Regions from separate parts of the Lysinibacillus sp. RC46 genome, predicted to be linked through region 3. Evidence: predicted binding sites of a transcription regulator. Region 3 holds the regulator's gene; each other region holds the start of a gene.
The links. Region 3 encodes Rex, which represses fermentation and respiration genes when NADH is low (regulators of the CRP and FNR family bind a similar motif). Its sites were predicted from a motif close to TTGTGAAATATTTCACAA; they were not measured.

Region 1 (10,573 bases), on a different contig from region 3:
ACTAGAAGAACTGGAGCCAGACTTTCTTACTTTATTGGAGCTTACGAATGACCTGAAAAAATTGAAGCCATGGCAATATTTTAGGGATGATGAAGTCGTTGTCATTCACTTTGAAGATGTAGATTACAAAGTACTTGTTTCTGTTATGGGAGCTGGTGGTGAAGAGTTTGGGTTAATGATTTTTGACATGGAGCTTGGCTATAATAGCTTAGAAAAAATTCTTTTTGAGAAAAATTTATCGAGCGATTTCTCCTATGGTTTAAATGCTTTAACTGTGAATTTTGTTGATAGAGAAGAATTAGATACAGCAGATTATCTGCTAATTAAAGATTATGGGCTGTCGTATAGAGGGAAGAAGAATTGGATTCAATTCCGTAGCTATCTGGAGGGAACGCATCCTGAAAGACCAAATTATCTTGAGGTAGAGCTTTTAATTGATGTTGTAAGTAGGATGATTAATATTACAGAAGCTCGGAAGGATGACTGGGAATATCCGCAGCTAGCTGCACATCAATATCCAACGTTTAAAGTGCAAATGGATGGTGAGTTACAAGAAATCTATATTTTGCAAATAAATATGACGAAGCCAACGTATGAGTGCTACGAGGAAATATCAATGTTTGAAAAAGCAAAATATAAGAAAAAACCTAAAAGTGCATTACAATTAGAATATGATTTATTTTATATGCCTTTTGGCGTAGAGTCGGAAGAAACGAACCGCACTGTTTATCCGATTTCTGGTATGCTTGTTGAACGAGGAAGCAATTTAGTTATTGAACACGAAATGCTTTCTATGCCTAAAACGCCACCAATTGCACAAGGCATGTTATGGGCATTTTTACAAGGCTTAGAGGTAAGACCAAGTAAAATATTTGTCTCTAAAGAATTAAGACCGATGCTTCAGCCACTAGCAAAAATTGTCGGGGTGGAGCTTGTAGAAAGTGAACTTCCTGGCATTCGAGAAGTGAGAGAATTTTTGAAAACCGTACCAATGAATTTATTTGGAGAATAGCGCAAATATTTTCTCAACATTATATAGTAAATTTACTTTTACTTGAACAGATAAAAGGTACACAAATATATAATTTATTAATTAATTTCGTATGTAATAAAGCAGACAAATACTTCTATCAGAGTATTTGTCTGCTTATATAATGATATTATAAATATCCCCAAACCATACATAATATTGTCCCGAATACTGTAACAAGGGCAATAATTAAAGCATAGTAAATGTTTGTAAAGATTGCTCCTTTATCCTTCGTTTCACTTGCGTGCATAAACACAATCAGTTGAAGGGTTGCCTGAATAAATGCTGTGACAAGTAAAATCGTCATAATAATGGGAAAGGATACATCCAGAAAATAAACACTAACTGCGATTAAAGTTAGGATTATTGAAAGTGCAAAACCTATTACTTGTTTAAGAGGGAATAAATTGCTCATTTTATACCATTCCTTTCAAGTAAATGAAGCTGAATATAAAGATCCAAACGACATCTAAGAAGTGCCAATATAGGGAGAAAATAAAAGCTTTATTAGCTGTTTGTGGAGTCAGTCCACGTTTTATTAGTTGTAGGACAATAAGGAATCCCCAGAATACACCGAATGTTACGTGACCTCCATGAGTTCCTAGTGTTGTTAGTAATATAGCTGTGAAAGCACTTGTTTGTAGTCCTGCACCAATATGAATGTAGTGAGCAAACTCAGCAACTTCAAAACCTATAAATGCTAGACCAAGAAGTAGTGTGATCACGAAGAATGTAATCATGGCCTTCTTGTTTTCATGTCGCATGGCATGTATTCCTAACCCGATCGTAAAGCTACTTGTTAGGAGTATAAATGTTTCAAATAGGACAGGCGCGAGTTCGAAAATCTCTGCCCCAGTTGGACCGTTACCAACACGATTAAATAAAACGAAGTAACCTGCAAAGAGCGTTCCAAAAAGCATAATTTCGGCGCCTAGGAAAATCCAAAAACCGAGAATGTTTAATTGATTCTGTTGTGTACTATATTCGAGTGGAAGTGTTTTATCAATCTTCATTATTTAGCACCTCGCAATTGCGTTTCTGTTTTTATTACTTCTTCTACAGATACGTAATGTCCGTGATCTTTTTCTAAAGAACGTAAAGCCATACATATAAATATCCCAATGGTAGTGATGATCGTTGGAATCCACATTCCGAATACAAAAGAAAAGCCCCAAGCAAAGAAAATACAGCTTAATATAAATGGGACACCGCTGTTATTTGGCATATGAATTTCTTCATATTTATCTGGGAATAAAACATGATTATTATACTTTGAATCCCAGAAAGCTTCAGTAGAGTTAACATGCGGTAAAATAGCAAAGTTATAATGAGGTACAGGATTTGGCGTAGCCCACTCTAGTGAACGTGAATCCCATGGATCTGAGCCAATATCTCTTGATGCGTAACGAATACTGTAGTAAACGTTATAGGCGATTAAGGCAAATCCAATTGCTAGGCCAATTGCACCTACAAACGAAATCATATTCCATATGCCAAAACCAGTTTCTTCAGTGTATGTGTACATACGACGTGCTTGTCCATCGAGACCTGAGAAGAACATTGGCATAAACGCCACAAGCGTACTAATAGCGATAATCCAAGCTGTCAATTTTCCGATTTTTTCATTTAATATAAAGCCAAACATTTTTGGCCAATAGTAATGTAAACCGGCTAACATACCGAATACAACACCAGGAATAATAACCATATGGAAATGAGCCACTAGAAACATCGTATTATGATATTGATAGTCAGCAGCTGACATTCCGAGCATAACTCCGGTTACTCCACCAATTGTAAAAGTGGGGATAAATAGTAATGAATAGAGCATTGGAGTCGTGAATTCGATTTTTCCTTTCCAAAGTGTAAATAACCAGTTGAAAAGCTTAACTCCTGTTGGAACGGCTATCGCCATTGTTGTAATAGAGAAGACACTGTTTGTTAAAGCTCCTTGTCCCATCGTAAAGAAATGGTGCGTCCATACTAAAAATGATAGGAAGGAGATAATCACCATTGAGCCAACCATAGATTTATATCCATAAAGGTTTCTCTTAGAAAAGGTGGAGATAATTTCACTGTAAATACCGAACGCTGGTAACACTAGAATATATACTTCAGGATGTCCCCAGACCCAGAAGAAATTGGCCCAAAGCATATCCATACCACCACTTGTTGTTGAGAAGAAGTTAGTTCCAAATAAGCGGTCCATAGTCCCCATAGCAAGTGCTACTGTTAATACAGGAAAAGCGAAAACGATAATAACATTAGCTACTAAAGCAGACCATGTAAACATTGGCATTTTCATTAATGTCATACCAGGTGCTCGCATTTTAAGAATCGTTGCGATCATGTTAATACCAGTCATTAATGTGCCCAATCCAGAAATTTGTAGAGCGAATAAATAATAGTTAGTACCTACTGATTGGCTATAATCGTTATTCGCTAGAGGGAAGTAATTTGTCCAACCTGAATCAGGTGAACCACCAATGACAAAGGAAATGTTTAGGAGCATTGCCCCCATAAAGAATAACCAAAAACTTAATGCGTTTAACCTTGGGAAAGCTACGTCACGAGCCCCGATTTGTAATGGTACAACGAAGTTCATAAATGCCATAATGAAGGGCATTGCCATAAAGATGATCATCACAGTCCCATGAGTAGTGAATACTTCATTATAGTGCTGAGCATCAAGTAATTTATTATCAGGTACAGCTAGTTGAGCACGAATCATAATCGCATCTGCTCCACCGCGGAAAAGCATTAGTAATGCAGAGATTAAATACATAATCCCAATTCGCTTATGATCAACTGTCGTTAACCATTCACGCCATAAATAGCCCCATTTTTTAAAAAAAGTTAATCCGACAATGATTGCTATAATCGTTAGTGCAATGGCAACCATTGATCCGTAAATCGCAGCACTTGGATGAGGTATAGCAAATCGTTCAAAGAATTCCATAACGATTAATACTCCTTTCAAGAGTTCTATAGTAAAATAGTGGAATTTTAATAATTAAATGATTCATCATAAGAATTAGTGGTGTTTGAATGAACACTATTCTAATGAATTAGAAACCTGTGTTAATGTTCACCATGTTCACTGTCTGGTGCCGGATAAAATGTTAAGTGAGTCCCATTAAACGAAGCTTCATCCACATGACCTGGCTTTAGTAAATTATCAAATTTTTCTTCCGTTATTTCTGGAGAAGTATTTTTAATGTCCTTTACCCAGCTATCAAATTCTTCCTGATGTACTGCTTCGACTCTAAAAGTATTTTCAGCAAATCCTTTACCACTAAAACTTGCGTTTCGTCCCATATATTCACCTGGTGTGTTAGCACCTAAATGCAATGTATTCACCATATCTGACATTGCATATTTTTGCCCCCCAAGCTGCGGAATCCAGAAACTTGTAATAGGTCCGTAAGAGTAGAGTTTAAACTCAATTGGACGGTCAACAGGAATATACAGATAGTTAACTGTTTCAATGTTTTCTGCTGGATAGCTAAAGTGCCATTTCCAGTTAGATGTTGCAGCATAAATGACAAGAGGTTCTTTGTCCTTATATTCTGCAGGTGTTGATTCAACCTTATTGTTACTTTGAACTGAAACAATTGATAGGAATATAACGATCAATACAGGTATACCAACACAAATTATTTCAACTAGTGTACTTCCTTTAATGTAGGGAGGTTTATAGTTTGCGCTTTGTTTAGACGCGCGAAATCTAAATAACATATAAGCTAAGATGACATACACAACGATAAGGATAACGGACATAATCCAAATCGATAGCATTATATCTTTAGCTTGTACTTGACCCTGAGGCCCTTTTGGATCCAATACTAACAACGGTTCACACCCTGTTAATATAGTGGCAATAGTGAAAAAGCTAATGAAACTGATCCACATCTTTTTCATAGACAAACCCCTTTCAATTATTCTTGTATGTTTTAAAGGCTAATAAGGGTTTGTGCGGAATTTGATTCACAATTCGAGTTTCATATTAGTTGCATAAAAATCGAAAGGCAAGAAAATATGAAATCTATCACAAAACGTTCTCAAATGAAAAAAATATTTTGATATAATTTTTTTGTGAAAAAAGGGATTATATCAAGCTTTTAAAATGCAAGAAGTGGTTTGATAAACAAAGTGGATGGTTAAATTAAAGGTTAAATGGGTGGTTTATTATGAGTGTGATTTATTTAAAATAATTCTTTTTAATCGAAAAGATTAGAGGAAGTTATTGCAGTTTGATAAAAGAGAATACAGGATAATTCTATTGAACCCCCATTTTTTGGGATAGGAACAATTAGGAATTTTAAGGAGAGAGTTTTTATGGATTGGAAACCAGATCGAGAATCAAAGAAAGCTATATATAAACAACTTGCCGAATATATTGAAAAAGGGATAGCAGATGGCACATTTCCGGCTGATAAATCCTTACCGTCTGAAAGGTTTTTAGCTAAAGAATTTAATATAAACAGAAGCACTGTTGTAAGTGCATATGATGAGTTGGAATCCAATGGACTGATTGAAAGAAATAGAGGAAGCGGTACAACAATCAGTAAAGACATCTGGGGAATTACAAATAAACGCATTCCTAGTTGGAATAGATATATTGAAGCGGGGCCTTTTTTACCTAATCAACCTGTAACGCAGAGAATAAGAAAAGAAGCGGTTGAACATAAACTAATCAATTTAGCTAGTGGAGAATTGTCAGAGGATCTTTTCCCGTTGGATTATTTAAGGGAGATTACTTTTACCCGTTCTTTTATTGGGAGCTTAGGATATGATCATCCACAAGGGAATGAGATATTTAGAGAAACAATAACGAAACATATGAGACAGTATCGTCAAATAGAAACCGATCCCGCTTCCATTCTCATTACATCTGGTGCACAACAAGCCATACATTTAATCGTGCAGTGTTTGTTAAAACCAGGAGATGCAGTTGCGCTAGAAGAGCCTTCATACAGTTATAATCTTCAAATTTTCAAAACAGCAGGCATTCAAATACATTATTTATCTGTGGACAAGGATGGCATAAAACCAGAAGATTTACGCTCATTATATAAAAAACATCGAATTAGAATGATTTTTTTAAATCCTGATTTTCAAAACCCTACAGGTTCTGTCATGAATGAAAAGAAAAGACGAGATATTTTAGACATATCCTCCGAACTAGGAATCCCAGTAGTAGAAGACGATCCATATAGTTTAACAGCTTTTACAGGGAGAAAAATCCCTACACTTAAATCAATGGATGTTAACGGAAATGTTTTATACATTAGCTCATTGTCCAAAATTGTTGCCTCAGGACTAAGAATTGGCTGGATTATAGGGCCCAAATCAGTAATAGAAAGATTATCCGATGCAAAACAGCAAATAGACTTTGGTCATTCAAGCTTTACACAATGGATTGCTAATGATTTTTTAGAATCAGAAAATTTCCAATCTCATATGAATAAATTAGTTGTGGAATTAGAAAAAAGAAGAAATCAAATTGTTAAAAGTCTTACTCATTATTTAAAGGATGAGGTGGAATTTTTTGTTCCTCAAGGGGGGATTCATATCTGGTGTAAAATATTAAAAGACTTTAATGAAGTCCAATTACTTGAGACATCCATTAAAAGAGGAGTAATTTATGTCCCCGGTTCTACAATTGGGTCTAAAAAGAATTTTGTGCGTTTTACTTTCTCAAGGGAAGATGAAAAATCAATTGAAGAAGGAATCAAAAGGTTTGCAGAAGCACTTCATTCGCTTTAAACTTTAAACTATTTTGATTCTTTTTATTGAAAAACTAATGAAATTTAGGTGTCAGTTAAGTATGACCCTCTGGCAAAACGAGGGATTGATTTACGTAGTGCTAAAGAAGTGACAGCAACAGATAATTTTGGTGCGAACCTTAACCATTTTATTTTTTAACACTATGAAAATTTCACATCAGAAAAGCGCGAGAAATCAATGTTTCTAAAATTGATTTCTCGCTTTTTTTTAGGATTTGACCAGTTTTGTCTCTTTTTTTAATTATAAATGGATGGGTAAAAAACAAATGTACTGGATGGTCAAAAAAATGATAAACCCTTTATTATAAGAGACATGGGTAATTTAACATCCATATAGGCTAAAATAAATGGTTTATAAATTAAATATGTGGAATGATTCACAATTCACAATTATCTTTTCACATAATGGTTTTAGAAATGAAAACAAATGGATTAGGCTTGAAAAAAGTAGCATTAAATGAAAATCCTCTTGGTCTATCATAAAAAGCTCTTGAGGTAAAAAAAACGCAGATCACCTAATTTCACTAAACATATCTTGAAGATGGAGTTGATATATTTATGGACTATCCAAAATTAATAGACCACACATTACTTTCACCTTGTACTACCGAAAAAGAAATAATTAATTTATGCCAAGAGGCAAAACAATTTTACTTTGCGTCTGTATGCGTGAATCCTGCTTGGGTAAGCTTATCTGCAGATCTTTTACGTGAAACAGATGTTAATATTTGCACAGTTATAGGATTTCCTTTAGGTGCGAGCACTACTGAGACGAAAGTATTTGAGACTCTAAATGCAATTGGTAACGGGGCTACGGAAATAGATGTAGTGATTAATATCGGGGCATTAAAAAATAAAAACAATATGCTAGTTGAAAAAGAAATTAGTAGAGTTGTAAACGCTGCAAAAGGAAAGGCCCTAGTAAAAGTTATTATAGAGGCATGTCTATTAACGGATGAAGAAAAAGTACGTGCTTGCGAAATATCTGTAAAAGCGGGTGCGGACTATCTTAAAACTTCCACAGGTTGTTCTCTGCACGGAGCAACTGTTGAAGATGTTGCGATCATGAGAAAAGCAGTTGGACCAAATGTTGGGGTCAAAGCATCGGGCGGAGTACGTAACATCGATGATATAAAATTAATGGTTGATGCTGGTGCATCTAGAATAGGCACTAGTTCTGCTGTAAGAATATTAGATTTATAGTTAGCAATCGTCTCCAAGGTTGCAAAATTCTTTGCAACTAAGCTATGGAGAGGTCGAATTATTATAGCGGTTTTCATTTTCACGCTCCTCTTAATGCGTGGTGTTCTCCTATTTGGATTAAATAAGGGATTGGTAAAGAAAGTGCCAATTCAGTATAAGTATATGTTGGTTTTTATATTCCTCAATTTGGTTTGGATTGATTCAGTCACGATTGTTGGTTATGAGCAGCTTGCGGTCATCCTTGTCGCCGTGTATGAAGTGCTTCAAAAACCAATGTACAGTAGCAAAATGGCGTTTAAGCAAGTATTGCTACTGTACATATCAACAACTGTAGGAACGCTTTTGTATTTGAATATTAATTCTTGGATACTCATTACGATTTTAGCTATGTTGCTAATGTTTATTTTGTTGCATATCGTTGGCATCCGTTTACCAGCTGTGTATGCTTTCCCTCTGCTTACTTTTGTATTACCTGCAGACATTGTGACTAGTCTTCCGGTAGGTATATTGGTTGCCACGGTATTTTTCTTTGGTTCCGTGTTGGCCATTAAAAAATGGGAAATGACGAGAAATAAAAAGAGAATGCAATAAGAAAGAAAATTTCTTATTTTGATATGACCCGTAAATATGTGTCTTAACTAACATTAATGGGGTGTTTATATGTCTAAATTTACAGTTGAAATAAAATTAAACGCAGTGAATCGTTATTTAAATGGAACAGAGACTTATAAAGAGATTGCAGAAAGTATTGGTTCAAATCAAAATCAAATTATCACATGGGTAAAATTATTTAAGGCTCAAGGGATTAAAGGTTTTGAAAAAAGTTATACAACGTATCCTGTTCAGTTTAAACTAGACGTACTAAACTTTATGAACGAAACAGGTGCTTCTTTTCTAGAAACAGCAAGTAAATTTAATATATCTTCTCCGAGTACAATATATCAGTGGACAAAGCTATTAAAAACACAAGGACTAACAGCTCTAGAGCCAAAGAAAAGGGGACGTTCTCCCAAGAAAAAAGAAACCAATAAGAAGCAATCCAAAAATGTAAGAGAAGCTGAAGGCTCTCTTGAAACATTACAAGCAAAAATTGAGCGTTTAGAAATGGAGAACGCATACCTGAAAAATACAAATAAAATTAAATCACAAACAATATTTGAACTAAAGCACAAGAATGGCGTGGTAGATTTTTAAATAATATCTACAAAAAAATATTGATACAAAAAAGACAAACTACTTGGGTAGAATGTCTTTTTTTTATTTATAGACTTTAATATTTTGAGACTGTAAAAGGCTCAACAGAAAAACTGTAACAAAAAAGGAAAATAGCTACCTATCCTTGATAAACACTTTCACATGTATCAGGTGCTGGTTCATAGAAGCAATGATTTTTAAATTGACCAGTAAAAGGTTGACCGTACCATGTTGGAGGACATGGTGCGTATGGATTGAAATACCAAAGTGCGTATTTCGCTGGATGATCTCGCCAATAATCCAGAGTCAATTTTGCTAATCTTTTTTCATTAGGTCGCGCTCTTTGGTAAAACATATTACCTTTTTGAACAGCTTCAAAAGAATAATTTCCTCCCTGTACCTGATAAATGACATCATTAATGGTTCTTAAATCTTTAAAGTCTGGACACTCTGCTATAACACGATTCACAATGACATTGCCAACATATAGCATTCCTTGATTTCCTTCACCTACAGCTTCTGCTCTCATCATCCTTGCCACTAAGTCAACGTCAGAATTTATATATTTTACTCTTGGCATTTTTTCACCTCCACCATATAGTATGAAAAAAAACCTTCATTATTGAAAATCAAATTTATTCATTCAGAAAAGGTTGAAAAGTCATTTCGAAATACTTTTGTGAAAGTGAGCTAACAATTCCCTTTAATTTAGCTTTAGATTTTGAGCATTCTATATTGAAAACGCCAAGTACAAGCAGTTATGCTTTATAACACATGATTGTTTTAATGCTTTTTAACGAATGTATAAATATTTAAAATAACTCCTATAACGAACATAATTATTGCATTTAATGCAATGATCACCGCTATAAATCCTCCTGCAAAAGCAATCCCTTCTCTTGTGTTATCTGGTTCAAAGGCTTTAGCATAACTGACCCCTAAATACACAAAGCTTCCGACTATTACTGGGATTAAAACCGCCATGCCAATTGCAGAAGCCCATATAGGGATCTTCTTATTTTTGTATAAATAGGCTGCTAAATAATCACAAACTACAATAGATAGTAATAGAACGATCCAAACGATAGCATCTCCGTTCATTCCTAACCACTCCTTAGGTTAATTCAATTTTACTCGTGGCATTTTCGCCCTAAAGATATAGTATGGAAAAAATCCTCCATTATTGCGACTTGAAATTTTAAACGAAACGCCAACCAAAAAACACGTCATCTATGCTGTCAGCAAAACAACAAGATGGCGTGTTTATTTTGTAGTAATCAATTATGCCTCGGCATAATTGCGTCCGGAATCGGCTTTGTGCTAAGGCCTGCGTGAGGGCCGACACGATGTCGGTCAT
Region 2 (10,573 bases), on a different contig from region 3:
GTGTAGCCCGTTTTTAGCCATGGGGTGAAAGTGAGGTCAGACAAGAGGTAACTATTGCTACCTTAATTGTCTGAAAAGGTGTTATACTTCATCTATAGGCTAGTAAAAGTCTATAAAACACGCTCGTTCATTGAAAATTGGATATTGTATAAGGTTCGATAGCCTAATTCATGCTATCGGTAAAACAATATGTGTCGTCACGAAAAAGACGCTAAAACACATCGGACGAAACCAACTATACGCTATGGTAACAGTAGTGTAGCCCTATCTGCTATATGCACTGGATAGGGAGGGGTAATGGGATACCCCAATCTTGAGAACTGTTCAAAACAGAAATGGACTGCGAACGCATAGTTACTCAGGAATCCCACTGACATTAGTCAGCTTGTCCCTTTAGGGGTGGGAGTCTCAAGTTCAGCACTTAAAGATGAAGTATCCATACCTCGCATCTCAAATACTTTCGCACGTCCTCTATAAAACTTTTCTTCTTGAGAAGCATGATTTATCACACGGCTTTCATTATGTTTAACATATTGATCGATTAAGTCATCGAAGCCCTGTTTCATATCACCTGTTAAATACTTTTCACTAAAAAATTTTAAAGCAGCTGTTGAAGCAGCAAGTTCCAACTGTGCTTCTGTAGAACTTAATTCTTGTGTAATTGGCGTCCGTCCTACTTTAATATCCCTTCCTTTCATCTGGGATATATCCAAATTATCTAGACCGTCCGTTATGTCTACCAGCATATTTTCTATGTCGTCAATTGTGTGTGATTCTTTGCCCGTAAAAAAGCCCGTGTCACTCAAATATTGACTAAAAATAAGCCACTGATCCTGTGGACGATACGAAAAAATATCGGAAGGATCAGGATTTACCGATCGCATGTCCATCTTTGCGATTTCTTTCTCTGTCATAGCTTTTAAATACTTTACTTCATCAGATAGAGTGAGTGTATATGCTTTACCATCACGTTCAACTTCAATTTCATTTTTTCCGCCAAGTGGTTGCCCCTTTACAAGGTTAGGATTGCTAAGCGCCTCTTGTCTATGGTACTCCCTAACTGCAGCTTCATACAGAAGAATAATTTGCACTTCATTCACCTCATCGTTTATTCCAATTTAGTTAAGAAAGCTTTCGTTGGTAATACATTTATACCAGCACCGTAATATATTTAATTTCAGCCTATATTAATAGAAATTAAATACGAACCACATAGTATATCGGGTCAAAATAGTTTTATTTAACCATAAATTATAATTTATTACCAAATAACAATAATTTGTCTTATTTAAACAAAAACTCAAGTATCGCAACTGTTGCTAAGAAAAATCATGAGAGGAGTTTTCGCTTTGTAGTCCAAGTTCCCTTTACCACCCGGTGTAGAATCGAATGTACTTCCTGTCATGATTGGACCTCAAGTAATTTGTTGTCCGATATATTGTGGGTCAACTTTGTATTGTTTACACCATGGCTACGCTATACATATTGACGTGCTTGGGATTAGACTTGCTAAAAAAATCCCGATTATCAAATAATATGATAATCGGGATTTTGAATAAGTATATTATAAAAGTTCTTTACGTAATTCAGCAGCTGATTTTGGGGATAACAGACCGAATGGGATATCGAATACTGTTTTTGCACCTTTGTCTCCTGCTTGATTTAAGCGATGAGCTGCACGTGCAAAAGCTACTAGAACACTAGAAGTGAAGTTTGGATTACTTTCAAGCTTTAATGAGAATTCAAGAATTTGTTTTTCGTTAGCGCCGCTTTCACCACTACGAATTACGAATCCACCGTGAGGCATGCCAGTGTGGTTTGCTTTAAATTCCTCTTCAGAAATAAAGTTTACTGTAGTATCATACTCATCAAAATAGTTCGGCATCGTCACAATTTCTTGCTCAACTTTTGTAGCATCTGTACCTTCCTCAAGAACAACCCAGCATTCACGTGCATGTTTTTCACGCGTTGTCAGCTCAGGATTTTCACCGTTACGAACACGGTCTACAGCCTCTTTAATTGGTAATGTGTATTGTACTGCATTTTTAACACCTTCGATGCGACGGATAGCATCTGAGTGTCCTTGACTTAAACCGTCTCCCCAGAAAGTATAAGTTGTGCCCACTGGTAGAACTGCCTCCCCAAGTATACGATTTAATGAGAACAAACCTGGATCCCAGCCAACTGAAATGACTGATACTTTTCCAGATTTTTGAGCTGCTGCATCGACTGCCTCGAAAAACTCAGGAATTTTCGCATGCGTATCAAAGCTATCAATTGTATTAAACCATTGTGCAAAGTGTGGTCCTTGCTCAGGTAAATCTGTTGCTGAGCCACCACATAAAATCATTACATCAATGTCATTTTGAAATTTTTCAGCATCATCTACTAAATATACACTTGCATTACTTGCAATTTTTACAGTTGAAGGATCGCGACGTGTGAATACCGCTACTAATTCCATATCTGGATTTTGCGAGATAGCATACTCTACTCCGCGCCCTAAATTTCCATAACCTACAATACCTACTCGAATTGCACTCATTAAAAATTCCTCCTCACGATTACGTGACTCTGTGAAACCTTTCACGTTAAATCTAATTACAATAATACGTTTTGTCAGGAAAATTCACAATAGTTTGAGTACGTGTTTTTCTCTTGGAATTATACAAGTTTTCTATGATTTCTATTCGTTAATGGCATGAATACGGTTACATTTTACTAATGCAACTTCTTTCAGAGTATGTACAAACGTCCTCTTAAAGAAGTTATAGCCTCCAGACGCAATTATGCCAAGACATAATTGACTGACAAAACTTTAAGTTTTCGTTAAAGCATTGTAAATGAAGACTATTCCGACCGCATATCTTGTACAATAACACTAACGACAAAGGGGGCATGTTGAATGAAAAGTAATTGTTATTCACCAAGCACAACATTGGAACAAGGAGAATTACTTGCTTGTCCATTCCAAAATGCACAAAAATCTGCTAAAGCTCACATGGAAGCTAAGGCAAAGCGCAAAAGATTTTCACCTAACAAACACCAATGTATAAGGGTTATACCTTTTGGCGTTATAGACGAAACCCTAAATATCTCCGTACAAAACCAACGAGTCGATGAGATTAACTTCTACCATAGCGGCAAGGAGATTGCACGCTGGTTGATTAAAAAAAGTGAATACAATAAGCTGTAGTATCCCTCACTGTATCTCCTGTGCCAATTCGGAAAGTCGCTTTTCATTCACAATGTGATAGCCATTCTTTCTCTTTTCTAAAATTTTTTCTTCACAGAATTGCGCCAGTACATATAATAAATGCCGATAGGAAACCCCTAAATATTCACAGATTTCCGTATGCTTTTCTTTATAGATACCTTGATCTGACGATAATTGGATAAAGGCAGCAAGTCGATTTTCAAGTGGATACGCTTGATTTTGTGTATATTTTGACGTCATTTTGGTCGACTTTTCCCCTAAAAACACACAAAGTTTACGTAAAAATAGTACATCCGTGAGTAACTTTTCTTTGCAGGACTGCGTAATCGAAAAACAAATCGTCTCGGTTACTGTCTGAATCCCCTTCGTATATCTCGCCTCATTAAGCAACTCAATTTCACCCATAAAACGCGGTGGCTCTGGGTATTCGATAAGTGAGACCTTGCCGTTTTTATGCGTCATATATATTTTCGCTTTCCCTTCAATCATGTAGTATAGCGTATCCGGAAATGACCCTTCTTGAAAAATCCATTCGCCTTTGTCAAACTTACATACCTCCAGAAATGGATTTATATCAAATGAGAAAAAATCATCAATTGGATATTTATCGAGATAGTATGAACGTTCCTCAGCTGTCAGTATATGCATTTTTTCACTCTCTCCTCTTGAAAAATGTGAGATATCTCACATTATTGTACCGATGAACGTGCTATTATTCAACATAGTTAAATTGGAGGTACGGAAAATTTATGAACAATCAACGATGGCTTTCTCAAAATTTCTTTGCATTTTTCTTTACATGGGGTATTTTCTTACCTTACTGGACTGGTTGGCTTGTAGATGCCAAACATCTTACTGTCTCACAGGCTAGCGTCATAATGGGCTGCGGTCTTTTAGCACGAGCAACTTCAAATCTATTTTTCTTCCCGATGCTTGCAAAATATGTGCACAAAAAACGACTCGTTAGTATTCTAGCAATAGGTGCCCTAATCACAACTTTATTTTACTTACTAAGCACGAGCTTTATCTCGCTTCTTATTGTTACCCTTTTATTTAGCGTTTTCTATCCAGCACTGCTACCTGCCGTTGAAAGTAGTGCGGCAACGCTCGTACAGCATGGAAATGTACACTATGGTAAAAGCCGCTCCTATGGTTCCCTTGGCTTTGTCATTGCAGTATTAATCATTAGTATGCTAACAGGTGCTTTTGGCAATAACATTATCTTTTGGAGTATGGTGGTCGGCCTGATCGGTATGCTGTTGATGCAACAAATGGCTACACCAAAAGAGTTACTCGTTGTACCGACAAAAGAACAACGCGCAAAATCATTGTCGATGAAAACATTATGGACAATTAAAGGCTTCCCTATTGTTTTATTAGTTGTTATTCTGTTGCAAGGCGCACATGCTTCTTATTACAGCTACGGCTATATATATTTAGGTGATTTACATGTTGATCCATTCTACATGGGGATGATTATTAACATCGCCGTAATTTGCGAAATCTTATACTTTATGAAGGCTGATACACTATTTAAAAAATGGCGCTCATCTTCTTTATTACTTTTAGCAGCGAGTGGTTCATCATTACGTTGGCTACTCATTTACCTATTCCCGAATGTATGGGTATTTATCGCTTCTCAAACATTACATGCATTATCATTTGCTCTCGCGCATTTCGCTTTCATCGGCTATTTAACAAAAACATTGCCGAAGGAGCAAATTCCGAATGCACAAGGCCTTTATTCTGCATTAGCAATGGGATTAAGTACAGCGATCCTTACATTTTTAGGTGGCTATTTATACGAGATTTCGCCTGGACTATCATTTGCAGCAATGCTTATTTGTACTGTTCCAGCAATCGGTATACTACTTGCTACTAGAAATAAATTTCAATATTAAAAACAAGCAGGTGGGAAAGAGGCTCTTTCCTACCTGCTTTTCTATACGCTCATCTTGGGTAATAAGAAAATCCAGGATATTTTACAACCGGCCACTTTTCCTTTCTTAACACATTAAGAAGTTCAGGACCAATGTTTAAATTGCTTTGTACTAGCTCAGATGGAGTAAGGGCCATCCATTGATTTAACGAAACATCCTGGAATCTATCACTTTTAAACATTTCAAGGAACCATAATGTCTCCGTACCGGTATTCTCAATGTAGTGACCATTTGCAAATGGCACGTATCCCACATCTCCTGCACGATAATCGAATGTTCTAGCCACACCATTTGCTGTAAACACTGTCATACGCCCTTTTCCTTGGAGGTAATATTGCCATTCATCATTATTTGGGTGCCAATGCAGCTCTCTCATAGCACCAGGCTTAATTTCGACAAGTGCTGCTGCGATATTTTTAGAAATAGGAAAGTTTGTTGAATCCACAATTCTGACACTTCCACCTGGAGTTTTTATAGGGGTCTGGGCAAGCAGGCTATGTTTGAAAGTTTGAGGGACTGTACCATATGGGGATTGTACTTTTTGTGTGTCTAGAGGTCCTGGAACCTTATCTTGAAAAATATAGACCTGTTCTTTCGGGATATGATTAAAAGCGCTTATTGGAACACCAAAATTGGAGGACAGCACATCTTTAGGAGTATGAGCAAACCAATCAGATATTGAAAAAGTACTTAGATCTGAGAAATGCCCATCGTCAAACACCAGCAAAAATTCACAGCCATCCTCAAGACCTTGTATGGAATGCGGAATTCCTGGCGGGAAATACCATAAATCCCCCGGTCCTACATCGGCAATAAAATTACGCCCATTTTGATCGACCGCTGTAATACGTGCATGACCAAGAAGCATATACGACCATTCAGCTTGTTGATGCCAATGCAGCTCACGAACTCCACCAGGTGTCAAACTCATATTGACACCAGCTAATGTAGTGGCAATTGGTAAATCACGAGCAGTAACTTCTCGAGACCAACCGCCATTTTTTAAAACCATATGCGTATCAGAAAAAGAGAATTTTAAATTCGGTACAAGTCCAGCATCTGTTTTCGGAGGGACAAGCATATCAGGATTTTCCAGATCCCTCATAATATCTCTCGGCCCTTTATCCACCCACCCCGCCCCATCTTTCCGAATAGGCTGCGGAACATAAGAATAGCCCTCTGGCATGTTCTCCAATGATTCACCTCTTCATAAAGAAATCATTATATAATATGTATGGATTCTTTACTTTGATTATTCTTTTCCTTTCGGCTTAGTTGCGAGGATAGCAGAAGATGTTGCTGTTAAATAAATTTCTGTAGCTCTTAATTCCTTATGATTTAACCAAAAGTCCCTGACCTTATCAGGTTTCCCTCTCCATTCTTCTGGAAAATGTTCTTCTGGCGTAAAATCGTCCATAACTAACATACCTCCAACAGCTAATGCCTCCAATAGTTGTTCGCCTTCACTTGTTTTAGCAGCAGCTGCATCAGCAAAAATAAATTGAAAAGGACCTTTTGCTATCGCTTCTTTCCAGTCACCTACTAAAAATTCAGCCTGCTGATGACGAAGTGTTTGAGCAGTAGCATCGATTTTTTCCTTTGCATGATCCACTGAGACAAACTGTACGTTTGGTGCAATGGTAGAAAGAATCCATGCACTGCCTACACCATAGCCAGTCCCGACTTCTAGGATTGTCCCATGTGTAATTTGACCAACAAGCACTGACAACAATCTTCCTGCCTCGTCTGAGCAAGAATACTCGAAATCATGTCTATGGGCTAACATTTTACTTGCCTTCACCATTTCCGGAATATATGTATTGGAGCGATATTTTGTTAACATAGTTACATACCACCTATTAGATATTTAATTCTTAATAATCTTCGCTTTTTTTCGTAAAAATCCTTTGTTAAAACATCACATCCCTAAATAGAGGTACGTTTTTATATTCAAAGTAATCGCTACTTATGTATAACGGATTTAACCTGATGCCTACCTAAAATGCTTGTTTAATAATAGCCCTTGTCATTTTAAAATCCCTTTTTAACCATATTTACAGTTGGAATGTTATTAATTGCGTTTACATATATTTACTTCGGGATAGCTTGACCTTATGCATCGCCCCAAACGTCATTAACAGTTTGCTATCCCACCATAATTTTAATTCCCTAGATATATCCAGTAGTATCTGAGGTCCGCAAAACACTTTTTTTGAAATCATCAAATGTCTTTCAAATCTGAGTTGTAGTGTGTGCAAAGGCTGCAGCTTTCCATATTATAATAAAGTTAAAAATGAGGAGTTGTGCCGATGAATGGAGTATCTATTCCTTGCTGTCTTTATTTTCGTCAGTGGCATATTCAATAAATTTAAAAAAGTTAGTAGAACAAATTAATAAAAAATAGATTTTATTTTTTCATTTAATACTCATATTGTTCATTTGGTTGCTGTTGTGTATGATGACACTGCGGCTATTTTCATGATAAAATTTACATATATTACATAAAGAGGTGATAACATGGAAAATAATAAATTAGTTTGTAAGGCTTGTGGTAGTGATTCCTTTGCACAAGGTGAATTAGGCGGATCTATGGCAAATGTAAAACCCATTAAGCTCGATTTGGTCCATTTTTCGAGTTCACCACTAATTTTGACTATTTGTACGAATTGTGGAGAAGTAGCTTCAATGAAAGTTAAGAAAGTTGATAAGTTTAAATAGTCTCTTATAGTTAAACTTTGGATCACTCCCAGCCGAGTGTCTCTATATTAGTTTCTTTACTCATATTGTTCATTAGTTTGCTGTAGCGTGTGAAGACGCTGCGGCTTTTATTTTTTGAATCTACTAATATGTTATAATTTGGTTAAAAAGAAAGCAGGTTTATTATTGTCGTTTTTTCTTGATCTTGTAGTCCACATCGTTTTTATTGTTTGGAATTTAATTGTTTTACCATATAAATTTATTTGGATAGGTCTTGCTATAATTGTCCTTGCTTTATTATTTTTAAAAAGATCTCGATCTAACTAATTCATAAGTTTGGTAGGTATATCCCCACCAAACTTTTTTCGTTTAATACTTATATTGTGCAGTAGTATTGAGTCCCAGTTGCTATAAGAATTATGATTAATAATAAAAAGTAAGGTAAGTTGTTAAAACTCCTTTTTGGGGCGAGTTAACAATGTAGACTTTAATGCTACTAATGCTCTTAAAAGTACTGAACGAATTTTCATAATAAAACCTCCATTTATTAACTTTAAAGGTTATAATTAAGTGTAACAAAATACTAATTTCTAAGGAGAATTATGAATGAAAATTCAAACCAGTAATACAATAAATTATTTGAAAACAGAGGTAAATAAAAATATAAAAAATGAAAGTCTCTTAGATTTATTTGGAATTGAAAATATACATAAAGACAAAGACGAAAACGAGAAAAATATCAAACCTAAATTCGAAACTAGATATGAAGATGGTTATATACGTACATATCTTGTGAAATCGAATGGACAAAAATTAGTTAGATTACTTGTTAGGGAGGTTAAACAAACCCAAGAAAACATGAAAGAGTCCATAGATTTAGAGGATATGTTGATACAAGAGCTTGAAAAGTTATCTAATCCCAAAAAATATGAACAGAATACTTCTATTTTTGAAAAAGAAAAGAATATTTCTAAATATAAAACAGGTATTTGAGGAAGATCAATATAAACAATAATTAGAAGATTATTAATTTACATGAAGGTTTAACATCTCTTAAAGAGCTGTAGCGTCTGCAAACGCTGCTGCTTTTTCTTTTACTCACGTTGTGTAATTTAGATCCCGTAATCATCAATTTGCTCTTTCAAGCATTCTAAGCAGATATTATCCACTTCTCGTCCATCCGAATTGACTTGTGTTAAATCATAAACTCGATTCAAAGCAAATCGTTTTGGTTTTTCGATAATAGGTACTTCCCGATATGTGCTCTCGCAATAATCACAGCATAAAGTTTGATTACTCATATTCTTTTACCTTCTTTCCTCATATTGTGCAGTAATTGAATCAATCCATATTTTCAAACATTACCTAATTATGTTATCCTTATATAAGTTATTAACCTATATATTAGGAGTTGTTATGCAATGAAAACAGACGGTACACATTCTAAAATTGGATATATAATATTTATTTTAGGTATCTTCTTGCTTGTAAGCGGAACAGGCAGATTATCTGGTCCCCTCGAATACAATTCATTTATTCCAAATAAATCTATTGCAATAATATTCATTTTTATTGGGCTTTCCGTTGTATTCAGTTCATTCTTTATAAAACCCCGAAAAGATCAATAATTTTACTGAACACTATTTATCTAGTGTTTAAGTATCTTTTGCGAATTCGCATGCATCAATCAGTTCTAAATGGAAATATTTATAAAAATCCATAGTGAACACCCTCTCTACACATTCTCTTTCGAAAAACCCTCGAACTGTTTACTTCATAATATTTTTGAAACTTTAAATTACTAAAAAACGTAAATAAAAGTAAGAATAAGGAGGTTATTATCTTGTATGAACATAAATTTGTGAAAATTCAATTATCCACATGGACACTAACTCCTGAGGAAGATTATCATAAAGTTGTTTATGATCATGAAAAAGAAGGATGGGAGTTAGTACAAATCTTTGCACCGGGAATAAAAGGTCACGGCACTCCTACTTTTTTTGAATTAATATTTAAACGTAAGAAAGATTAAGAAAAATGAGGTTTCATTACCTCTTCTCTTTCTTTTTATTGCACAATATCTTTCAAATAATCATCATAACTTTTTCTTTAACTTACGAAGAAATTTTACAAAAAGTCCATTACAATAAATTGGTTTTTTCCGAAAAGAGCTTTTAAATGTTTAGCAAACTATCCATTATTCTTGCAGTAATCGGTGCTGTTCTACTGAGTTTCTCTTACATTTATTCAATTAACTTTGAAATTCTTATGATATCTGGATTCGGTTTATTATTTATAAGTTTTTTGTTAAGTCTTGGTGCTGTATAAAAAAAGAACAGGGAAAATACAAGCTTTTTCCTGTTGTAACATTTTTCCTTTGTAGTTTCATCCTTACTTGGTATGCCCCATTCCAAATTGTAAGATTACTTACATGGATTAAAAATTAATCATTTACCTTACATAAAACATTTGTATCTGACGCTTCGCTTTCGCTACATAAAACATTTACTGAAAGAAGTTAAATAATAACCGCACCATAAAAAAGACAAACCAACAATAGGAGGTGGATGACATGCATTATTTCCAAATTTTTTTCCTTACTTTATTTTTAAGCGTCATCAGCTTTTTGGCTTTAGCCGCAGCAGGATTCCTTAATTATATAGATGGTCTAATAATGTCTATTGGGCTAATAATTGTTACTTTACTTTCTATTATTATT
Region 3 (10,573 bases):
AATACTTGCTGTATCCTCCCCTGCCATAATTAATTTTTTTTCCTGAGATGGTAATTTAATTTCAGCGATCCAGCCGGAGATAAGTGCCTTTAACAAGCCAAATGCATCAACAATAGTTGTTTTTCCAGAACCGTTCTGTCCGTATAAGCCTACAACATTTGACTTAAGAAACGTCTCAAAATTTACCGCTAACATAATTTCACCATGACGTACATTTCGTAAATTTTGTACTTTTATTTTCTTGATTTTTATAATGGTCATTTATTTAAACATCCTTTAATGATATTTTCTTCTATTATAATTAAATTTGATATTTTTTATAACATTTTATATTTTAATGAATTATACCCTTATCAATCATTCGTCTAGTTTAGTGCCTATGACAATCCTAATAGTAGGCATATGTTAGAAAAGAAAAAACGAAGAAAGGTGTGTTTCATTGGTCAATCCTGGATTTAATCCCGAAGATCTTGATGTTAACATTCCGTATCACCCTACCATGCCTTCTGGTAGCCCATATCCATCTTTAAACCCATCACCATATCCGACACGACCTTCGCAGCCATATCCACCGCGTCCTCCGCAACCACGTCCGCCACAACCATATCCACCACGTCCTCCGCAGCCATATCCGCCACAACCATATCCACCACGTCCTCCGCAGCCATATCCGCCACAACCATATCCACCGCGTCCTCCGCAGCCATATCCGCCACAACCATATCCACCGCGTCCTCCGCAGCCATATCCACCACAACCATATCCACCACGTCCTCCGCAGCCATATCCACCACAACCATATCCACCACGTCCTCCGCAGCCATATCCACCACAACCATATCCACCACGTCCGATGCCATTTCCAGGCGGGCAATATCCTGGCTTACCAGGCCAACCAGGTTTACCAGGATTCCCTGGATTAAACCTACCAGGAATGTAGATTTGTCACCTGACATATTGGAAGTCCAAGATAAATGACTTAGCAAAAAGGCTATCCAGAAGTTCAAATACGAACTAATGGATTGCCTTTTTATTGTTTATTAGAAACTATTTTTGATAAAAAAACTAAGGAAGTGAAAACATGTCTATAAAATTCTCAGCCATCCTACATATTCGCGCATTTAATGAGCACAGTATATAGAGAGGTGTATCTATGTGTAACGTAAAAAAAATAACTTTATGTATGATTAGTCTACTATTAATTAATTTGAGCATTGTATCTTCTTTCGATGCAAAAGAATTGAGAAGATTAAATGGACTTAAAGCACAAATAAAAGGCCTAGAAAATCGTTTGAAAAACCTTGAGCCGATAAAACCCCAAACAATTGCTGATCCTCCTTTTCCAGAATTAACTCCTCCATCAAAATTTGTTACACTTTCACAATTGATCGAGAATGGCACTACTATTCCTTATGAGGTTATCGTCAATAATCCTGGCTATAAGAGACCCGCTTATGAAGAGTATTGGCATAGCTCAATCGGTCGGTGGAGCTATGTTCCAACTAGAATTCATTATGCACTGCATCGACTATTTACGAATTACGATGTTGCTCTTTCCGAATGGTACGACTTTGAACAAAATATGGGATTCACGATTCCATTGTTTCAAAATGAATCGGATTTAGATTTATATATTGTCGCGTTCCAATCTGATATTACGGCAGTTTATACGTTGGGGAATCAGGTGGTCGTTGTTGTATATCCAAGAAGAACCGGTGTTCAAGTGGTTACTATAAAAACAAGCGCTATACATCCCACAAATACCGAAGAATCCTTACTTGTGCAATTATCAACTCAAGCAGGAGAAGAAATCGATTATGCACTTATCTCTTATATTTCTCCTGATTTTAGGTTGAAGCAAAAAGAATAACTCTAAGCTACTTTTTCGGAGTTTTTTATTAGCAGGTTTGCTCCACCTTATCAGCGATTGTTGGAGGTTTATCGGCGATTTTGCTACTTTTATCAGCGATTGTCGGAGGTTTATCAGCGATTTTGCTACTTTTATCAGCGATTGTCGGAGGCTTATCAGCGATTTTGCTACTTTTATCAGCGATTGTCGGAGGCTTATCAGCGATTTTGCTACTTTTATCAGCGATTGTCCATATTCTATCAGTGATTCACTAAAAAATATTCGCTAAAGCATAAAAAAATCACTTCTCAATTTGAGAAGTGATTTTTTTGACTGGAGCCGTAGATTACATCATTCCTGGCATGCCGCCCATACCAGACATATCTGGCATTGCTGGAGCTGCTTCTGGAATGTCTGCTACAACTGCTTCTGTTGTTAAGAATAGAGCTGCGACAGATGCTGCGTTTTGTAGAGCTGAGCGAGTTACTTTCGCTGGATCTACTACGCCCGCTTCCATCATGTTTACCCATTCGCCAGTTGCAGCGTTGAAGCCAACACCGATTTCTTCGCGTTTTAGACGATCCACGATAATTGAGCCTTCAAGACCAGCGTTGTTTGCGATTTGACGAACTGGCTCTTCTAAAGCACGTAGAACAATTTTTACACCAGTTGCTACGTCGCCTTCTTCTGCATCTGCAACGTTTTCAACTGCTGCATATACGTTAAGAAGTGCCGTACCACCACCTGATACGATACCTTCTTCAACTGCTGCACGAGTTGAGTTAAGAGCGTCTTCAATGCGTAGTTTACGTTCTTTTAGTTCTGTTTCTGTTGCAGCGCCAACTTTGATTACTGCTACACCACCTGCTAATTTTGCAAGGCGTTCTTGTAATTTTTCTTTATCGAATTCTGAAGTTGTTTCAGCAAGCTGAGCACGGATTTGACCAATACGGCCTTCGATTGCATCTGCACCGCCAACACCTTCTACGATTGTTGTGTTGTCTTTTGTAACAACAACTTTCGCAGCGCGACCAAGTGATGTAATATCAGCTGATTTAAGGTCTAAGCCTAGTTCTTCTGTAATTACTTGACCACCTGATAAAATTGCGATATCTTCAAGCATTGCTTTACGACGGTCACCAAATCCTGGAGCTTTAACCGCTACAGCATTGAATGTACCACGAAGTTTGTTCACTACAAGTGTTGCAAGAGCTTCACCTTCAACATCTTCAGCGATGATTAATAGTGGACGACCTTGTTGTACCACTTGTTCTAATAATGGTAATACTTCTTGGATGTTTGTAATTTTTTTATCAGTAATTAAAATGTATGGGTTATCTAATACCGCTTCCATTTTATCTGTATCTGTTACCATGTAGTGTGATGCATAGCCACGGTCGAATTGCATACCTTCAACTACATCAAGTTCAGTTGTGAAGCCTTTAGACTCTTCAATTGTAATAACACCATCGTTACCCACACGTTCCATTGCTTCTGCAATTAATTGCCCTACTTCATCATCAGCAGCAGAGATTGCCGCAACTTGTGCGATTTCTTCTTTGTTGCTTACTGGGCGAGAAATAGCGTGTAATTCTGTAAGGGCTGCTGCAACTGCTTTGTCGATCCCTTTACGAATGCCTACAGGGTTTGCACCAGCTGTTACGTTTTTCAAGCCTTCACGAATAATTGCTTGCGCTAATACTGTTGCAGTTGTTGTACCGTCACCAGCGATTTCGTTTGTTTTAGAAGCAACTTCTGCTACTAATTTTGCCCCCATGTTTTCGTACGGGTTTTCTAGTTCGATTTCTTTCGCAATTGTTACACCATCATTTGTAATAAGTGGTGAACCGAATTTTTTTTCTAAAACTACGTTACGACCTTTAGGCCCTAGAGTAATTTTTACTGCGTTTGCTAATTTATCTACACCTTGTAGCATTAATGAACGAGCGTCTTCTGAGAATTTAATATCTTTTGCCATTTGAATTTACCCTCCTGAAATGGAATATTCGTTAAGCTTCATCAATATATTTATAAAAATTTCGCCATACTGTCATTGCCATCTATTTTTTTGTTTATCTATGACAATCACTAAAGGCATTTACTTTAAAAGTATTAACTTATTCAATAATTGCAAGAATATCGCTTTCGCGTAAAATTAGGTATTCATTACTTTCATATTTAACTTCTGTACCAGAGTATTTTGAGAAAATAATGCGGTCGTCAACTTTTACGTCAAGCTCTACACGTTGCCCGTTCTCTAAAATACGACCCGTCCCAACTGCTACAACTTTACCTTCTTGCGGTTTTTCTTTTGCAGAGTCTGGCAGTACAATACCGAATGCAGATTTTTCTTCTACCTCGATTAGTTCGATTACAATACGATCTCCTAGTGGTCTTAACAAGTGAAACAACCTCCTATTAATTAATTATATACTTGAAAGTTTATTAGCACTCTATCTAGTCGAGTGCTAATACAATTATTATGATAATCAATCACACTTTTTTTTGCAAGTCAGAACTTCGAAAAATTTTGTTTTCTTTCCATATTCCTCTACAATAGAAAGGTAGCATAATGAATGGAAAGGATTTTGACTGTGAACAATTCTCAAAAAATAACTAAACATAAAAAAACAGCCCTTTATGTTTTACTGATCTATATCCTCATGCAAATATCAGGGATATTACTGGCAAAACCGTTTCACAAGATGGTCATGAGTACAACCGGTTTGCCTAGTGAGCAAGCTGCTCCGCTTACTCAAGGCTGGTATATCGCACTTAGCTTTGCCATTGCGTTAATTCTAAGCTTAATCCTAACATCTCGCGATAAAGCTTTTTGGAATATTTATAAAGGAAAGAAAGAAACTATACCACTGTCAATTATGTGGGGAATTATCGGTTTCTTCTTAGTTTTCTTCGGCCAAATGATTGGCGCAGCTATCGAAATGGCTGTATTCGGTATCCAAGGTGGATCGGAAAACACAGCTGATATTGTAGCTATTGCAAAAGGCGCTCCTATTGCGATATTAGCGATTGTCGTGTTTGGGCCAATATTAGAAGAATTCGTTTTCCGTCGTGTTATTTTCGGATCGCTTGTCCAAACAACGAATTTCTGGATAGCCGGTATAATAAGCGCCATTTTCTTTGCCCTTATTCATTTCGACTTCACACATATCTTGCTTTATACAATTTGCGGATTGATTTTTGCCTTCTTATATCACAAAACAAAACGCATTTGGACGTCCATTATCGCCCACGTTATGCTAAATGGTTTTGTGACGCTTGTACAATTGTATGCAGAACCATTGCAAAAGTTTCTTGAAGAACTAGAAAAAATGCAATAAAAATCAGTGGGAGTTTTTCTTCCCACTGATTTTTATTTAAAGTTAAGCTGACGAAAAAGCTCGATGCTACTAATTAGCATCGAGCTTCTATTATTATTGATTCAATTCTTCGATTTGACGTCTCTGCTGTTCAAGCGCCTCTTCAATCTGGCGTTTTTGCTCAGCCTCTTGTTCTTCCTTCATTCGCATTTCCTCTGATTTTAAGTATTTCTTATAGCCAATACGAGAAATCATAATGCTAATTTCATAAAGAACAAACAACGGTACTGAAACCATTAAGTGCGAAGCTAATTCAGGCGGTGCGATTAAAGCAGCACATACAAATAAACCAAAGTATGAGTACTTACGAATACGAATTAGTAACTCAGGAGATAAAATCCCAATACGCGAAAAGAACAGGACTACAATCGGCAATTGGAAAAGGAAACCAAAAGGTATTGTAAGTTTAAATAAAAACGAAAAATATTCATGTATTCCAATCGTTTGCTGAATTTCTAATTCATTTGATAAATTCATCATAAACTTTATGACGTAAGGGAATAGTAAAAAGTATGAAAAAGATAGCCCTGCTAAAAACAATATAAACGAATACGGTATATAGCTTAAGGTTGCTTTTCGTTCTACGTCCCTTAATCCTGGACTAATAAAAGCCCATAATTGATACATCAATACCGGAGAAGATAGGATAAATGCTATTAAAAAAACGACTTGGATATAAATTGCAAGTGGTGTTACTACATCAAATGCATGAAGCTCAATATTATAATTCGCCCCAGTAGATTGAAGGTATTTAACAAGCGGCTTCGCAACAAAAAAACCGCCAGCCATAGCGAGAACAAAGAAAACGGCAACAATGAAAAGCCGTTTTCTTAATTCTTCTATATGCTCAATGACAGTTAGATCTCTTGGATTCATTCCACAAACATCCTAACTTTACTTATCTAATTCTTTCTTTTTCTTGTCATCATCATCTTCGTCAGCTAATCCTCTAGTAGCATTTTTGAATTCACGTAATGTTGAACCAAATGCTTTACCAAGCTCTGGTAACTTCTTAGGACCAAAAATTAGTAATGCGACAATTCCGATAATAATGAGGCTCATAGGACCAATACCACCCATTAAAGCCACCTCCTCTTTATATCCATCATTTTAACGCATATTTCGCCATTTTGCTAACTAATAATATGTGAAAGTTTTTCGTCACTCTCTCATTTTATCTCATACTTTTATTGACAGAAACTGTGAGCTATACTAATTATTCCTTGGCATAATTGCTGCTGTCGCTTCGCTTTCGCGCAGAAAACATTTGCTGCTGTCGCTTCGCTTTCGGTACAAAAGACATTCGCTGAAAGAAATTAAATTATGTACGATTATCACTCTTCCTGATTACGAATTAAATAAATGAGTGCCTGCAATTCTACTGACAAATCGATTGTTAAAAGTTGCATTTTATCTGGTACAGTAATACGCTCTGGCGTAAAGTTTAAAATTCCTTTTGCGTTCATCGCCGCTAATCTATCAGCCATTTTCTGTGCAGAGCGTGGTGAAACTGTTAAAATTGCAAGCTCCGCTCCATATTCCGCATACTTTTCTTCCAATAAATCTGGATGAAAAACAGGAATATTACTAATCATCTTCCCTTCCTTTGGGGCCTTTGAGTCAAATGCCACAACGATATGAGTATTGTGATTTTTTTGAAAATTATATTTTAATAAAGCACTACCTAAATTCCCTACACCAACTAACGCTACTTTTGTCGCTTCATGTTGATCGAGCGTTTGACTAAAAAATTCCAAGAGATGTTGCACATCATAGCCATATCCCTTTTTCCCAAGAGCACCAAAATAAGAAAAATCACGGCGAATAGTTGCAGAATCAATTTTCATCGCTTCACTCAGTTCCTTCGACGAAATACGTTCCATGCCTTCTTGTGCAAAGTTTTGGATAAATCGATAGTAAAGAGGAAGTCTTTTCGTAGTGGCTTGTGGAATTTTTAATTCTTGTTTCAAACTCTTTCCTCCTTATAGAGTATCAAATCTATTTATGATACACACTTAATTAACTATTTCTAAGTTTATAATATTTACTGGAGGATTTCCCTTTAGTTAATGGCGCTTTTACGCCACTAACTAAAGAGAAATCGTCTCAATCTTACATGACAGCTTGGAATAAGTAAAGCATCGACATTGCAAGGCAATCGCTCATCTATTACACTAAGGAAGAATTGAGGTGTCAAGAATGATTGTTTTACAGGTCAATCAACTATATAAATCCTTCCTTGCAGATGAAATTTTAAGTGGCGTAAAATTAGAGGTTCAACATCGTGATCGTGTTGCATTAGTAGGTCGTAACGGTGCTGGTAAGTCTACTTTACTTAAAATAATTGCTGGTCAACTGTCATATGACTCTGGCGATATTATTATCCCTAAAGGTATACAAATTGGATATTTGGAGCAGCATGCTGGTTTAAACTCAACATTGTCGATTTGGGATGAAATGATGACAATTTTTGAGCCGCTTATTACCCAAGAACGAGCAATCCGATCATTAGAACAACAAATGGCCGACCCTGCTGTTTATGAAAACCCTACTTTATATGCAAAAATAATGTCTGAATACGATCATTTGCAGCATAATTTTAAGGATGCAGGTGGCTATCAATATGAATCTGATACACGTTCTGTGCTTCATGGCATGCAGTTCTATCCTAATGATTACGAAAAGCCAATTAGCTCACTATCAGGAGGACAACGAACTCGGTTAGCGCTTGCTAAGCTTTTGTTAAGTAAACCTGACCTATTAATACTCGATGAACCTACTAACCATTTAGATATTGAAACCCTCTCTTGGTTGGAATCATATTTAAAAGGCTATGAAGGGGCTATTCTAATTGTTTCCCATGACCGCTACTTCTTAGACCAAGTTGTGTCTATTATCTACGAAGTCTCTCGTCATCGCGTCACAAAATATACAGGCAATTATAGTGCCTATTTAGATGAAAAAGCTAAAAATTATGAGCGTGATTTGAAGCAATATGAACGTCAACAAGATGAGAAAGCCAAGCTTGAGGAATTTATTCAAAAAAACATTGCTCGTGCTTCTACTACTAAAATGGCACAAAGTCGTCGTAAAATGCTTGAACGAACAGAATGGATGGAATCCCCTGATGGTGATGAAAAATCAGCAAGCTTCGGTTTTACAATTGAGCGCCAAAGTGGTAATGATGTATTGTCTGTTGATGACTTAGCGATAGGTTATGGTGATAAGAAAATATCAAGCGGCATTACATTACGCACTTTCCGAGAAGACCGTATTGCACTTGTTGGACCTAATGGTGTTGGTAAATCAACTTTATTAAAAACCATAGTCAAAGATTTACTACCACTCTCTGGAGAGATTCGCTATGGTACAAATGTTCAAATTGGTTATTATGACCAAGAGCAGGCCAAGCTATCGAGCAATAAAAGTGTGCTAAAAGAGCTATGGGATGAATGGCCTTTAATGAATGAAAAAGATATTCGCACAGTGCTAGGCCGTTTCTTATTCAGTGGAGATGATGTAGATAAAATCGTGTCATCATTATCTGGTGGAGAAAAGGCTAGACTTGCATTAGCTAAATTGATGATGCAAAAGGCAAATTTCTTAATTCTCGATGAGCCTACCAATCACTTAGACTTAGATAGTAAAGAGATACTGGAAAACGCACTGATCGATTATCCTGGAACGCTCTTATTTGTATCGCATGACCGATATTTCATCAATCGAATTACTACTAAAGTAATCGAACTATCCGGCGATGGTTCCTTTGAGTACTTAGGTGACTATGATTATTATCTTGAAAAGAAACAAGAACTATTAGAAATTGCACAAATGAAGGCTGCTGCTCAACCGCAAGTACACGCTGATGTACCTGAAAAGATCTCTACCTCTAAAATTGATAAAGAGGCTAAAAAACGGGAGCGCCAAATTAGACGCACGCTTGAGGAACTAGAGGGAAAAATGCAGCAAGTAAATCTTGAAATAGCTCGCTTAGAAGAAGCTCTTTGCCATCCCGAGATTTTCACAGACCACGAAAAAATCACACAACTTCAAGAGGAATTATCAACTGCTAAGGAACAGTATGAGTTATTCGAAATGGAATGGCTTGAGCTAAGTGAAGAACTTGAAAATATTATTGTATAACATACCTCTTGAGATGGGATAAAACTTGTAAAGCCATGTGCCTTGTCGCATGGCTTTTTACTTTACTCGCGTTGATTTTTCATATATATTGGTCAAGTGCTATTTTTCGACAAAAAATGCCCACAACTTTATACACACTTTAAATCTAGTAATACCAACATATCAACAGACTTATCCACATTGTCCACAATTCAAAAATATTTTATTCACATCATTTTGTACAAAATAGGCTACTATATATTGAATAATCACAAGTTATGCACAAGTTATCAACACTTTGTGCATAAGTACGGATGTTCGCTGTTTTATTTCTACCTTACCTGTGGATAATTTTCTGAAAAATTTGTCAACTGATCGGATTCAAATTTTCTTATAGACACTGTTTTCTCAACAATTTTTTCACAAAAGCAAAAGAGGTATTTTAGAATCAAATCTAAAACACCTCTTTTTCTATAATCAATTATGCCTCAGCATAATTACGTCCGAAATCGCCTGAAAGAAGTTATACCCAGGATTTTAACTCCATTCCAGGACGACCGTTCATTGATAAATTGCCTCGAATACCCGCTTCAAACATAGGTGTTGCTGCTGCCCCTATCATGGCGGCATTATCTGTACACAGCTTTAATGGCGGCACGAAAAATGGTATATTTTCTTCAGCAAATACCATCTCAAGTGATGTACGCAAACCCTTATTTGCCGCTACACCACCCGCTGCAATAACCTGTTTCACTTTATATTCGCGAGCTGCCCGTAATGTTTTCGCTGTTAATACTTCAACTACGCTATCCTGGAACCCTTTGGCAACGGCAGTCGGACAAATTTCTTCACCGCGTTGGTCCATATTATGCTTATAATTAATAACCGCTGATTTCAAGCCGCTAAAACTAAAATCATAAGAATCTTCCTCTAACCACACTCTTGGGAAGGATACAGCCTCATCTCCCTCATGTGCTAATTTATCAATTCGTGGACCACCTGGATATGGTAAGTTTAAAACACGCGCAACCTTATCATAAGCTTCACCAGCTGCATCATCTCTCGTCTCACCGATGACTTCAAAAGAGCCATGTTCTTTCATATAAACTAACTCTGTATGGCCACCTGATACAACAAGTGCTAACAATGGGAATTCCATTGGCTGCACGAGTGCATTAGCATATATATGTCCAGCTATATGATGTACACCTACAATCGGTAA

Region 1: a site for Rex is predicted at 5,067-5,084, ahead of qoxA (cytochrome aa3 quinol oxidase subunit II). Genes of this name have one in related genera too.
Region 2: a site for Rex is predicted at 3,890-3,907, ahead of yeiL (transcriptional regulator YeiL). Genes of this name have one in related genera too.

Annotation. Positions count from the first base shown of each region.
Region 1 is NZ_JBGCCF010000009.1:155,839-166,411, reverse strand. Features, by position in the region: gene ABH966_RS10865 (DUF7309 domain-containing protein) at 1-1,012, shown strand, start outside; gene qoxD (cytochrome aa3 quinol oxidase subunit IV) at 1,161-1,445, opposite strand; gene qoxC (cytochrome aa3 quinol oxidase subunit III) at 1,447-2,043, opposite strand; gene qoxB (cytochrome aa3 quinol oxidase subunit I) at 2,043-3,989, opposite strand; gene qoxA (cytochrome aa3 quinol oxidase subunit II) at 4,112-4,951, opposite strand; gene pdxR (MocR-like pyridoxine biosynthesis transcription factor PdxR) at 5,369-6,799, shown strand; gene deoC (deoxyribose-phosphate aldolase) at 7,378-8,022, shown strand; partial or broken gene ABH966_RS10830 (hypothetical protein) at 8,083-8,613, shown strand; gene ABH966_RS10825 (helix-turn-helix domain-containing protein) at 8,683-9,216, shown strand; gene ABH966_RS10820 (cell wall hydrolase) at 9,356-9,796, opposite strand; gene ABH966_RS10815 (hypothetical protein) at 10,000-10,317, opposite strand.
Region 2 is NZ_JBGCCF010000004.1:197,082-207,654, forward strand. Features, by position in the region: gene ABH966_RS05760 (hypothetical protein) at 381-1,091, opposite strand; gene ABH966_RS05765 (diaminopimelate dehydrogenase) at 1,565-2,545, opposite strand; gene ABH966_RS05770 (hypothetical protein) at 2,906-3,196, shown strand; gene yeiL (transcriptional regulator YeiL) at 3,203-3,865, opposite strand; gene ABH966_RS05780 (MFS transporter) at 3,967-5,118, shown strand; gene ABH966_RS05785 (oxalate decarboxylase family bicupin) at 5,168-6,343, opposite strand; gene ABH966_RS05790 (O-methyltransferase) at 6,410-7,000, opposite strand; gene ABH966_RS05795 (hypothetical protein) at 7,675-7,875, shown strand; gene ABH966_RS05800 (hypothetical protein) at 8,461-8,847, shown strand; gene ABH966_RS05805 (hypothetical protein) at 8,967-9,155, opposite strand; gene ABH966_RS05810 (hypothetical protein) at 9,276-9,482, shown strand; gene ABH966_RS05815 (DUF4177 domain-containing protein) at 9,698-9,886, shown strand; gene ABH966_RS05820 (hypothetical protein) at 10,427-10,573, shown strand, end outside.
Region 3 is NZ_JBGCCF010000044.1:23,213-33,785, forward strand. Features, by position in the region: gene ABH966_RS24825 (AAA family ATPase) at 1-261, opposite strand, end outside; gene ABH966_RS24830 (hypothetical protein) at 495-956, opposite strand; gene ABH966_RS24835 (hypothetical protein) at 1,154-1,870, shown strand; gene ABH966_RS24840 (hypothetical protein) at 1,951-2,124, shown strand; gene groL (chaperonin GroEL) at 2,196-3,827, opposite strand; gene groES (co-chaperone GroES) at 3,967-4,251, opposite strand; gene ABH966_RS24855 (CPBP family intramembrane glutamic endopeptidase) at 4,426-5,190, shown strand; gene tatC (twin-arginine translocase subunit TatC) at 5,284-6,105, opposite strand; gene ABH966_RS24865 (twin-arginine translocase TatA/TatE family subunit) at 6,124-6,309, opposite strand; gene ABH966_RS24870 (redox-sensing transcriptional repressor Rex) at 6,564-7,199, opposite strand; gene ABH966_RS24875 (ABC transporter ATP-binding protein) at 7,429-9,372, shown strand; gene tsaD (tRNA (adenosine(37)-N6)-threonylcarbamoyltransferase complex transferase subunit TsaD) at 9,875-10,573, opposite strand, start outside.